DNA from 3 places in the Cupriavidus sp. UYPR2.512 genome. Region 3 is predicted to be linked to each of the others. Evidence: predicted binding sites of a transcription regulator. Region 3 holds the regulator's gene; each other region holds the start of a gene.
What was found. The regulator FNR, encoded in region 3, switches genes on or off when oxygen is low (the NO sensors DNR and NnrR bind a similar motif). The targets are predictions, from matches to a motif close to TTGATNNNNATCAA.
Positions count from the first base shown of each region.

Region 1 (3,271 bases), on a different contig from region 3:
CCTCTCCGAGCAGCAGATTGGCGTGGATGCCATGGCTGAGCAGCCATGCTGTCAGCCGATCCGCGCTGTCACGATAGGCCTCTTTCTCACCGGCAGCGCTATGCTTGCCAGCGCTGACCACCAGGACGGTAACGGCGCTGGCATGCACAAGCCACGGCAGTGCGTCTGCTACCGCACGCGCAGCCTCCCGGCCGCCGTTCCATGCGATGGCGACATGGCCACCAAGTCGCGGGCCGGCCGCGCCCGGCACCAGCAGGATGGGCCGGCCTGCATTGAGCATCGCGTACTCCGCGACCCCAGCCAGCAGAGCCGGCACATCGGCCTGCGCCGAGGGCGCTGCGGGCAGGATGAGATCGGCAAAGCGGCCCTCGTCGGCAAGCGCCCAGCCAGCCTCGGCGTCGACCACGATGTGTCGGGTGGGAATGGCCGGCGACACTTGCCTGGTCAGCGTGTCGAGTGCGTTCTTGTGAGCGGCAGCCAGTTTGTGCACATGGCTCGCGGCAAGCACAGCGTATTGCCCCGCTTCTTCGCCCGCTCCACGAAACGGCTCCAGGTGCGTTCCTGTTGCCGTCAGTCCGACCACGCTGCCGCCGAACTTTGCGGCAAGCCGTGCTGCCGTTTCAATGCGCGCGGACCGTGCAGCATCTTCGCTGAGGTCGACAAGGATGGTTCTGAAGTCCATGACGTGATTCCACTCTTTGGTTTGACTTGACATTATCGTGAAAACAGCACCGGTGCCGTCATCGAGTCAAGCAGCGTATGCGTGACACCGCCCAGCACCAGTTCCCGCATGCGGCCGTGTCCGTAGGCACCCATCACGATCAGGTCGGCATTGAAATCCGCCGCGCGCGAAAGGATGAGTTCGCCGATGGTCAGGTCCACCCCACCGGGACCGTGTTCGATTTCCACGGCGACGCCGTGGCGCTCCAGCACGCGCGCGGCGTGGCCGACCGGGGTGGCGTCGGCTCTTGCCTCCTTGGCTGCAGTCTGTGCGCAAAGAATGCGCGCCTGTGCGCCGGCCATCAGCGGCACGGCATCGTGAAGCGCCCGCGCCGCCTCGCGGCTGCCATTCCACGCCACGATAACGCGCGTACCCAGCGTTGGAAACGTGCCCGTGCACGGCACGACGAGCGTCGGTCGGCCGGTCTCCAGCAGCAGCGATTCCAGCAGCTGCCGGGCCACCGGACCTTCGGTATTGCCGGGATCGTACTGGCCGGCAACGACCAGGCCTGCCTCGCGGGCCTCGCGCAGCACTGATGCCACGGCCCCCAGCTCCGCAGCGCGCCACTCCGCGCGCACTGGCATGGCCTGGGTTGCAGCCAGAAACTGCGCCCGGACGTCCTCCCTGACCTGCTTGCGCCGGGCCAGATCGTCCGCAACATATTGCTGCGCGCCGTCCATGAGGTAGAACCAGGCAGGATCGGGAATGAAACCGGCGTACATGCCGATCAGCCGGCACTGGCTGGCCGCCGCAATGCGCCCCGCCACTTCGAGCCGCTGCCGTGCCTGCGGATTGCTGTCCAGATGAACCAGGATGCTGTCGTAAGCCATGATCGCCCTCTCGCTCGACTACACACCAGTCTAGGCAGCTAGGCTGACCGGCGCTTGACCCGGATCAACGGGCCAGGCCTGCGGCGACAGGGCTCACTTATCGCCCTGATGTGCGTTGGAGGCTACTGCGAGCAATGGGCGGAGCCGTCAAGCCATTCGGTCATCACTTCTGTTTGCGGTCAATTACTCGCCACGCCTGCCCCTTCGGGTTGACGTAAATCAAGCGCGTATCGAGGCCGGCGCCTACGCTGAATGCAGCGAATCGCAACATCGAGTGCACCCTTGCCCTTCAGGAGATCCATCATGTACCAGCGCATCCTGCTCGCCGTCGATGGCAGCCGTTCTTCCGACCTGGCACTGAGCCAGGCCATCATCATCGCCAAGGCAACCGGGGCCGAGGTCAAGGCGTTGTTCGTGGTCGACGACAGCGACGTGTTTTTCGAGGCCAGTTACTTCAACCCCAAGGAACTGGTCGACAACATCACCGCGCACGGGCGCAAGGCACTGGATGCCGCCTCGGCCAGGCTCAGCGAAGCAGGCGTGCGCAATTCGGTAAAACTGGATGAAAAGCCGGTGGCGCCCGGCCGGATCTCGTTGACCATTGTCACCGAGGCCGATGCGTGGAATGCTGACCTGATCGTGCTTGGCACCCACGGCCGCCGCGGCGTCCGGCGCCTGCTGATGGGCAGCGTGTCGGAAGGCGTGCTTGCCAAGACCAGCAAGCCCGTACTCCTGGTCCGCAGCGAGGTCGAAGGTTAGGCGCGCCACGGCGCCACAGGCGGCGAAGGAGTGCCACGCCATGCGCCACCAAACCATGCGTGCGATGATCTTCGAGGGCGCAGGCCGGCCGCTGCGCCTTCACAACTTGCCGGTTCCCGACCCAGGGGCCGGCGAACTTCGCATCGCCGTGGGAGCTTGCGGGGTGTGCCGGACCGACCTGCATATCGCCGATGGCGACCTGCGCCATCCTAAGCCGATGCTCATTCCGGGGCATGAAATCGTCGGACAGGTGGATTCGTGCGGCGCCGGTGTCACCGCCTTCAAGCCGGGAGACCGCGTGGGTGTGCCCTGGCTCGGACATACCTGCGGCCGTTGTCGCTACTGCCTGCGTCATCACGAGAATCTTTGCGACGCACCGATATTCACTGGCTATACCCGCGACGGCGGCTATGCGGAGTACGTTGTTGCAGACAGCTGCTATTGCTTCCGGATTCCGCCCGGCTACGATGACGAACACGCCGCACCACTACTCTGCGCCGGCCTGATCGGCTACCGGACGCTGCGCATGGCGGGTGTAGCCAGCCATGCACGCCGCATCGGCATCTATGGCTTCGGCGCCGCCGCCCACCTGGTGACGCAGATCGCGGTGGCACAAGGCCGCGAAGTCTACGCCTTCACCCGTGCGGGCGACGCAGGCGCGCAGCAACTCGCATACCAATCCGGCGCGTGCTGGGCCGGCTCGAGCGAGCTCCAGTCTCCCGTGCCGCTGGACGCCGCGCTGATTTTCGCCCCGGTGGGCGCGCTGGTTCCCAAAGCGCTGCGCGCCGTGGACAAGGGCGGCATCGTGGTCTGTGGCGGAATTCATATGAGCGATATACCAAGCATGCCTTACCAGTTGCTTTGGGAAGAAAGGCGCCTCTGTTCCGTAGCCAACCTCACGCGTGCCGACGGCATCGCGCTGATGGATATCGCCGCCCGGACCCCTCTGCATACGCATACC
Region 1 is NZ_KB903155.1:38,314-41,584, reverse strand. Features, by position in the region: gene A3A5_RS0126675 (universal stress protein) at 1-682, opposite strand, end outside; gene A3A5_RS0126670 (universal stress protein) at 715-1,551, opposite strand; gene A3A5_RS0126665 (universal stress protein) at 1,855-2,310, shown strand; gene A3A5_RS0126660 (zinc-dependent alcohol dehydrogenase family protein) at 2,351-3,271, shown strand, end outside.
Region 1: A3A5_RS0126665 (universal stress protein) is a predicted target of FNR. The motif match lies at 1,761-1,774, and genes of this name have one in related genera.

Region 2 (3,271 bases), on a different contig from region 3:
GGTACGTGTGCGCTCGGACGCGGTTCGCAAGCGCCTGCATCGCGGCGTGGCACCTCGGAGCGGCTGGTATGCCGCCAGTGAGACAGCGCGGACCTACTGCCGCCTGCTCGCCGTCTGCCGGCTCGGTTGCAGCGCAGGCTTCCCCATGATTGCCGACGCCACCTTCCTCGCCCGTGTCGAGCGCGAGCGCTTTGCGGCCCAGGCCCGTCGCCTTGGCGTGCCCTTCGCCATCGTCGCCTGCGAAGCCAGCCCGGAGACGCTGCGCGCCCGCATCGCCTCCCGCGCCCGGGCGGGTGGGGACCTCTCGGATGCCGACGTCGACGTGGTGGCGAAGCAGATGCGCATCCAGGACCCGCTGACCGAAGCCGAGCGCGCGTGCGTCGCCGCACCGGGCAGCTTCCTGGGCCGCGCTGTGCCCGGCCGCGGCTGACCCCCTGTGCCCGGCCGAATCATCCCGAGCCGTCCTGGGATCGCATCCATCCCACTTTTCGCGAACTCCGTGGCCCAGGCTTGACGGAGCGCAACCCACGCCTAGAAGCTGCACCTACATTCGACCATACTGGTGCCGTACGCAGCGCGCGGGTGCCGCTCTTTGCAACGAATGCGCGCATTCCATGGACGAACTGAAGTGCATTCCCTACCAACCCATCAAGGACCTGCTGCCACGCCCTGCCACCGGCACGAGTGAGCGGGTCATTGCTCTGTCACAGCCGGACCGCACCAATGGCTTGCCGCTAATGGGGCGCTGTGGCAGCGTATGAGCATCCGTGAATTCGACGAGCAGCCGCTGCCGCCGTAGTAGTTGAGCGAGCTGTTGTGGGCCGCGGCTGGTGTCAATCGATCCTACGGCGGTGGCCGTACCACTCCCTCGCCGCACGGCGAGGCGGTGATCGACGTCTACGCGGCGCTGCCCGCCGGCTCTACCGCTACGACCCAATCCACCATTGCCTGGCGCTGAAGCGCGCGGCGCACGTGCGCAGCCTGACCGTCTATCAGGATTTCGTCGGCATAGTGCCGCTGGACCTGGTCTACGTCGCCAGCCACGGCGGAATGCAGTATGTCCCGCCCAAAATGCGCGAGACCTTCGCTGCCGCCGCGGCCGGCGTCATGGTCCAGAACGTCTATTTCTACGGCGCCTCAGCCGGGCTGGGCGCGGTGGTGCACGGCCGGCTCAACTGGCGCCAGCTAGCCGAGCATATGTCGCTGAACGAGGACGAGGTACCCATCTTTTCCCAGACCATCTGGCGTCCGGCCCCGCACAACCGCGCGCCAGTCTAGACTCTGCACCCCCACGCCGGATCGCCACCACAAAACAGGAGACACCGACCTGATCAGGAACCTTGGCAGCGCGGAACAGATCCGCAAGGAAATCCTGCGGCGCCTGCAGGAAAACGCCGATTTGGGCGACGCCTGCCGCGACTGCGCACCCAATCAAGCAGAAGCTTGTCGCTTATTGCTGCATGCAGGGCACGCAAGCGCTTGTGGGAAACGTCATGCCCGGCAATCGGCGCATGCTCGATCTGGCGCAGCGCTTTGGATCCTCCGTGAAGACTGACAGCCATACCGATGGAGGCATCCGGCTGTAGCTGGATGATACGAGCGTTTATGACGGGCATCGGAACGTTTGAGGTGGGTCAATCCGGCAACGCAGAAACAACCTACCCTTGATTGCTGGCGAAACGGATTTGCGCTCCTTGTGGAATGCGGAAGAACAGGCATGTACAAGAGAATTCTGGTTGCGGCGGACGGCTGTCTCGCCTGGCGATACTGCACGCCGTCGAACCCGCCAAGGCCTGCGACGCCGAGGTGAAAGTGATCTATGTCGCAGACGATATTGACGCGCAGCTCGAGGTCGCTTACATCGACCACGACGACCTGCTTCGTAACATGGTCGCCTATGGAAAGTCTGTCCTCGATCCTTCAGGCAGGATGCTCGAGGCCGCAGGCGTGCGGTATTCCCTGGGACTGTTGGACAAGCCTGCGGCGAACGGACGCATTGCCGAAACGATTCTTGCGGAGGCGGTACAGTCGAATGCCGACCTGATCGTCCTTGGCGCGCACGGCCGGCGCGGATTCATGCGCGCTGTCATGGGTGGCGTTGCCCAGCAGATCGTCAGGCAGAGCAATAAACCGGTGCTTCTTATCCGTGGCGGACCGGAGAGCGAGTGACACCCGCAACCGAGGCCTGGCGGCCAGCTATCGAAACCCGATGAAACTAGCGACCTGCTCCGTGGCTGGCTGCGCTTACGCGGCCGGCGCTTTCGCGATCGGCTTCGTCCTGGGTACGGTACGCGTCCTGGTGCTGGGCCCGGCCATCGGCGCCACAGCAGCGGTCCTCCTGGAGGCGCCCTTCATCCTTGCCGCCAGCTGGGTGATTTCACGATGGTGCCTGGGACATTTTGAGCTGCACACGAGTGCCGAGGCGGCCATGATGGGCACCATCGCATTTGCCGTCCTGATGGGCGGGGAGCTGGGTGTCACCGTGCTTGTCTTCGGCAAATCTGCAAGCGAACACTTGGATGGCTACCGATCTTTGCCAGGAATGATCGGGCTGGCGGCACAGCTTGCCTTTGCCTGCTTTCCGCTCCTGCAAGCCAGAACCTGACCGGCCTGTCCATGGCGGCGCGCACGCACGCGGTGGTTGATCCTGCCGAAGTGTGCAAGGCGCTGCGCATGATCGCGCAGAAGTACCCCGAGCAGCCCCCCTTGCCGTTGCCGATGCCGATGCCGGACGATGTCAGGATCTTCCGCGTGACACCGACGGTCATCTCCGTGCTTCACTGCACCAAGGGCTTCGGACACACCGAACTCGTCACCTGCTGAACCCCCTTATGAAAATTGTGATCTACCCTTGGCCGTATCCCCCGCGAAGGCGGGGATCCAGCGTCTTTAGGCCATTGGAACCAGAGGTTTGAGCCCAGCACACGATCTAGCTCAAGCTACCCAATGATCGCCCACTTTGATGCACATCACGCCGTCTCCGCTCCCAACGTCTAGGCTTAAGACAGTACGAACCGAGACCCAATCTATCTGTCCTTCTGCTTGCAGTGAGGCGGAAAAGTGAAGTGATTGAGCTTGGACAAGGAATATCCGCCATTAGGCAGATCGATTTCCTCGACACCAAGCCGGCTTACTGCCCTGCCGGAGCAAGTCTGGAATGCTCTGCGTGGGTCGATGGAAGCCGGCGGCTTACGAAGTCATCGCAAAGGCGCTGAAGGACCACTTTGACGCCCGGTCCTACCTCTATGACGACCTCGTGCCAGCCTTTCCT
Region 2 is NZ_KB903181.1:404-3,674, reverse strand. Features, by position in the region: gene A3A5_RS0132385 (bifunctional aminoglycoside phosphotransferase/ATP-binding protein) at 1-430, shown strand, start outside; gene A3A5_RS45215 (hypothetical protein) at 615-761, shown strand; gene A3A5_RS45210 (nitroreductase family protein) at 973-1,278, shown strand; gene A3A5_RS39685 (universal stress protein) at 1,807-2,169, shown strand; gene A3A5_RS0132365 (hypothetical protein) at 2,210-2,605, shown strand; gene A3A5_RS39680 (hypothetical protein) at 2,617-2,823, shown strand; gene A3A5_RS39675 (DUF1488 family protein) at 3,167-3,271, shown strand, end outside.
Region 2: A3A5_RS39685 (universal stress protein) is a predicted target of FNR. The motif match lies at 1,625-1,638, and genes of this name have one in related genera.

Region 3 (3,271 bases):
GTGGAGCCTGCGCAAGCTCCGTCTCAAGGCGACCAAGCATTTCCTGTGGGTGCTGATTGCGCTCTGGACCGGCTTTACCTTCATCGGCTATTTCGCGCCGATCCGCGGGCTGGGCGGCGAGGTGCTCAGCCTGTCGCTGGGGCCGTGGCAGTCGTTCTGGATGCTGTTCTACGCGTTCGCCACCTGGGGCAATGCGGGCTTCATGCGCGAACAGGTGTGCAAGTACATGTGTCCGTATGCGCGCTTCCAGAGCGTGATGGTGGATCGCGATACCTATGTCGTGACCTACGACGTCGGCCGCGGCGAGCCGCGCGGCAGCCGATCGCGCAAGACCGACCACCACAAGACGGGGCTTGGTGACTGCGTCAACTGCAGCATCTGCGTGCAGGTGTGCCCGACGGGCATCGATATCCGCGACGGCCTCCAGTACGAGTGCATTGGCTGCGGCGCCTGCATCGACGCCTGCAACCAGGTCATGGACAAGATGGACTACCCGCGCGGCCTGATCCGGTACACCTCGGAAAACGCGATGCGCAAGGCCTTGTCCGCGGCGGCATCGCGCAAGCGCCTGCTGCGTCCGCGCGTCATCATCTATTCCGTGATCTGGGTGGTGCTGCTGGCCGGCTTCATGGCGTCGATCGCGCTGCGCACGCCGCTGAAGGTCGACATCATCCGCGACCGTGGTGCGCTCGGCCGTGAAGTGGAAGGCCGCTGGATCGAGAACGTCTATCGCCTGCAGCTGATCAACACCACCGAAGCGCCGATGAAGATCACCGTGCGCGCCGACAGCGACGAGCTGAAGAACCTGAAGGTGGAGTACGACAAGCAGGCCGAATCGCTGGCGCCGACGTCCAACCGGTTGCTGCCGATCCGGATCCGCGTGCCGATCGAGGCCGCGGCGCAGGGCACGCACAGGATCGACGTGACCGTGACGAGCGAGGGCACGGAGCGGGGGCATGCCGAAATCCGGCAATCCACCAGTTTCATCGTTCCGCGCGATTTGTGAAGCTAGGCAGGCGTAGACGTAGTCGTCAAGATGAAGGGGGCAAGATGAGTCAGCAAGGCAATCCGTGGTGGAAGGAGCCGTGGCCGTGGCTGTTGATGAGCGGCCCGCTGGTTGCGATGGTGGCATGCGGCGTGACGATCTGGCTGGCATCCACGCATCCGGACATGCCGGTGCAGGGTGCAACGCGCCATGGCCTGGTCGTGGAGAAGGCCGATGCCGCGCCGCCCAGGGCTGCTGCAGCGAGGCAGCCATGAGGTTGCGCTGGCTGATGTGGGTACTCTGGCCGGCGTTCCTGATGGCTGGGTTTGCGACCGCAACGGTGTTTTCGGTGGTGGATCCCGGTGACCTGAATTTCTTCGGCCAGCCGATCGAAGCGTCCCGCGAATCGGTCTACACCGTCGGCTTCCTGATGGCCTGGGCGTTCTGCGCGTTGTCCAGCGGACTGACGCTCTACACCATGCCAACGCGGCTCAGCGATACCGACGAACTGGAATGAGCGGACTGGCGTGAGGTCTGCGCTGCCATGGCCGGATGCGGCACTGGCAGCGCTTGGCCGCTTAGCAGGAGCGGGTGTAGAGTTGCTTGATGCCGTCGATGTCCACCAGCTTGACGTGGCGCTGGCGAATCTGGATCAGGCCGGCTTCGGCAAAGCGAGAGAACAGGCGGCTGACGGTTTCGAGCTTCAGGCCCAGGTAGCTGCCGATCTCTTCCCGGCTCATGCGCATCACGAACTCGGACGCCGAATAGCCGCGCGCCGACAGGCGCTCAGAGAGATTGATCAGGAAGGCAGCAAGGCGTTCCTCGGCACGCATTGAGCCCAAGGTCACGAGCATCAGCTGGTCGTGCGTGATTTCCTTGCCCATCAGGCGCAGGAACTGCTGCTGCAGCGACGGCAGGTCTGACGACAGCGTCTGCAGTTCGCTCATCCGGACCACGCAGACTTCGGTATCTTCCAGCGCGACGGCATCGGAGGCGTGCTGCATCTCGCCCAGCCCGTCGAGACCGACGATTTCGCCAGGCAGATGGAAGCCGGTAATCTGCGAGCGGCCGTCTTCAGTGGTGACGTGGGTCTTGAGCGTGCCAAAGCGCACGGCATAGACCGCGGTGAGCGGATCGCCCATGCGATACAGGGTTTCACCCTTGTGCACGCGGATGCGTTCCTGCACCAGCGTGTCCATCTTGGCGAGGTCTTGCTGCGACATGCCAACCGGAAGGCACAACTGCCCCATCGCACAGGTGGAGCAGCGGGGTGACATCTCGGTAATGGGAATGGAGGTAAGCAATTGGAACCTGCTAGAAATGGCAGCGAGGGCGCGATTGGGACATTTTACCGTGCGATGTGATGTGGTAGGGAGTGAGAATTGACATTTGGCGTGCTGATCAGCGTTTTTCTGCTGGCTTTGCTGGGCGGGGTCCACTGCGCCGCCATGTGCGGCGGCGTGGCGCTGGCCGTGGAGCAACGCCGCGGCGCGACGGCGACGATCAGCTTGGTGCCCAGCCGCGCCGCCTGGCTGGGCGAGCTGCTGACAATGCACGTGGGCCGGATTTCGACCTACATGCTGCTTGGTGCCGCGCTCGGCGCGGTCGGCGCCTCGGCGTGGAAGCAGGACTACCTGCCGGTGCAGCGCTGGCTGTTTGGCGCGGGCAGTGTCATGCTGCTGTGGTCGGGCTGGCGGTTGCTGCGCGGCAACACCTTTACCGTCAACTGGCTGGAGCGGCTGGCGGCGCATGCCGGCGCCGCGGTGGCGCGGCGGCTGGACGGCCTGGCAGGTGGCATGCCAGCCTTCATGCGGGCGCGCGGCGGCCTGGCGCGGCGCTATGGCGTGGGCCTGGCATGGGGCCTGGTGCCCTGCGGCATGGTCTATGGGGCGCTTACACTGGCGCTGCTGGCGGGCAACGCGGCGTCTGGGGCACTCGTGATGGGCGTGTTCGGGCTCGGCACACTGCCCAACCTGCTGGTGCTTTCCGGCCTGTCGGGCTACTTGCGTACGCTGTCGCGACGTCGCGGCATGCGCCTGGGGGCCGGCCTGGCGGTGATGGCATTCGGCGCCCTTGGCATTGCCCGAGCGGTGCTGCTGCCACATTCGCTGGCCGAGCATGGGTTCTGCCTGGTGTTCTGAGGCGCCGGCGACACCCGGGCAACGGATGATGGTTGCAGGCGGAGGCGGGAATGCCATACAATCGCCAACATTGCGGTATCGCGCGGTGTAATATGAGCCGCGGTAAGCAGCGGGCGAGCAGCGCCAGGCGGCCTTCATACCAGAA
Region 3 is NZ_KB902853.1:93,562-96,832, reverse strand. Features, by position in the region: gene ccoG (cytochrome c oxidase accessory protein CcoG) at 1-1,006, shown strand, start outside; gene A3A5_RS0103130 (membrane protein) at 1,051-1,260, shown strand; gene A3A5_RS0103125 (hypothetical protein) at 1,257-1,502, shown strand; gene fnr (fumarate/nitrate reduction transcriptional regulator Fnr) at 1,564-2,289, opposite strand; gene A3A5_RS0103115 (sulfite exporter TauE/SafE family protein) at 2,368-3,126, shown strand.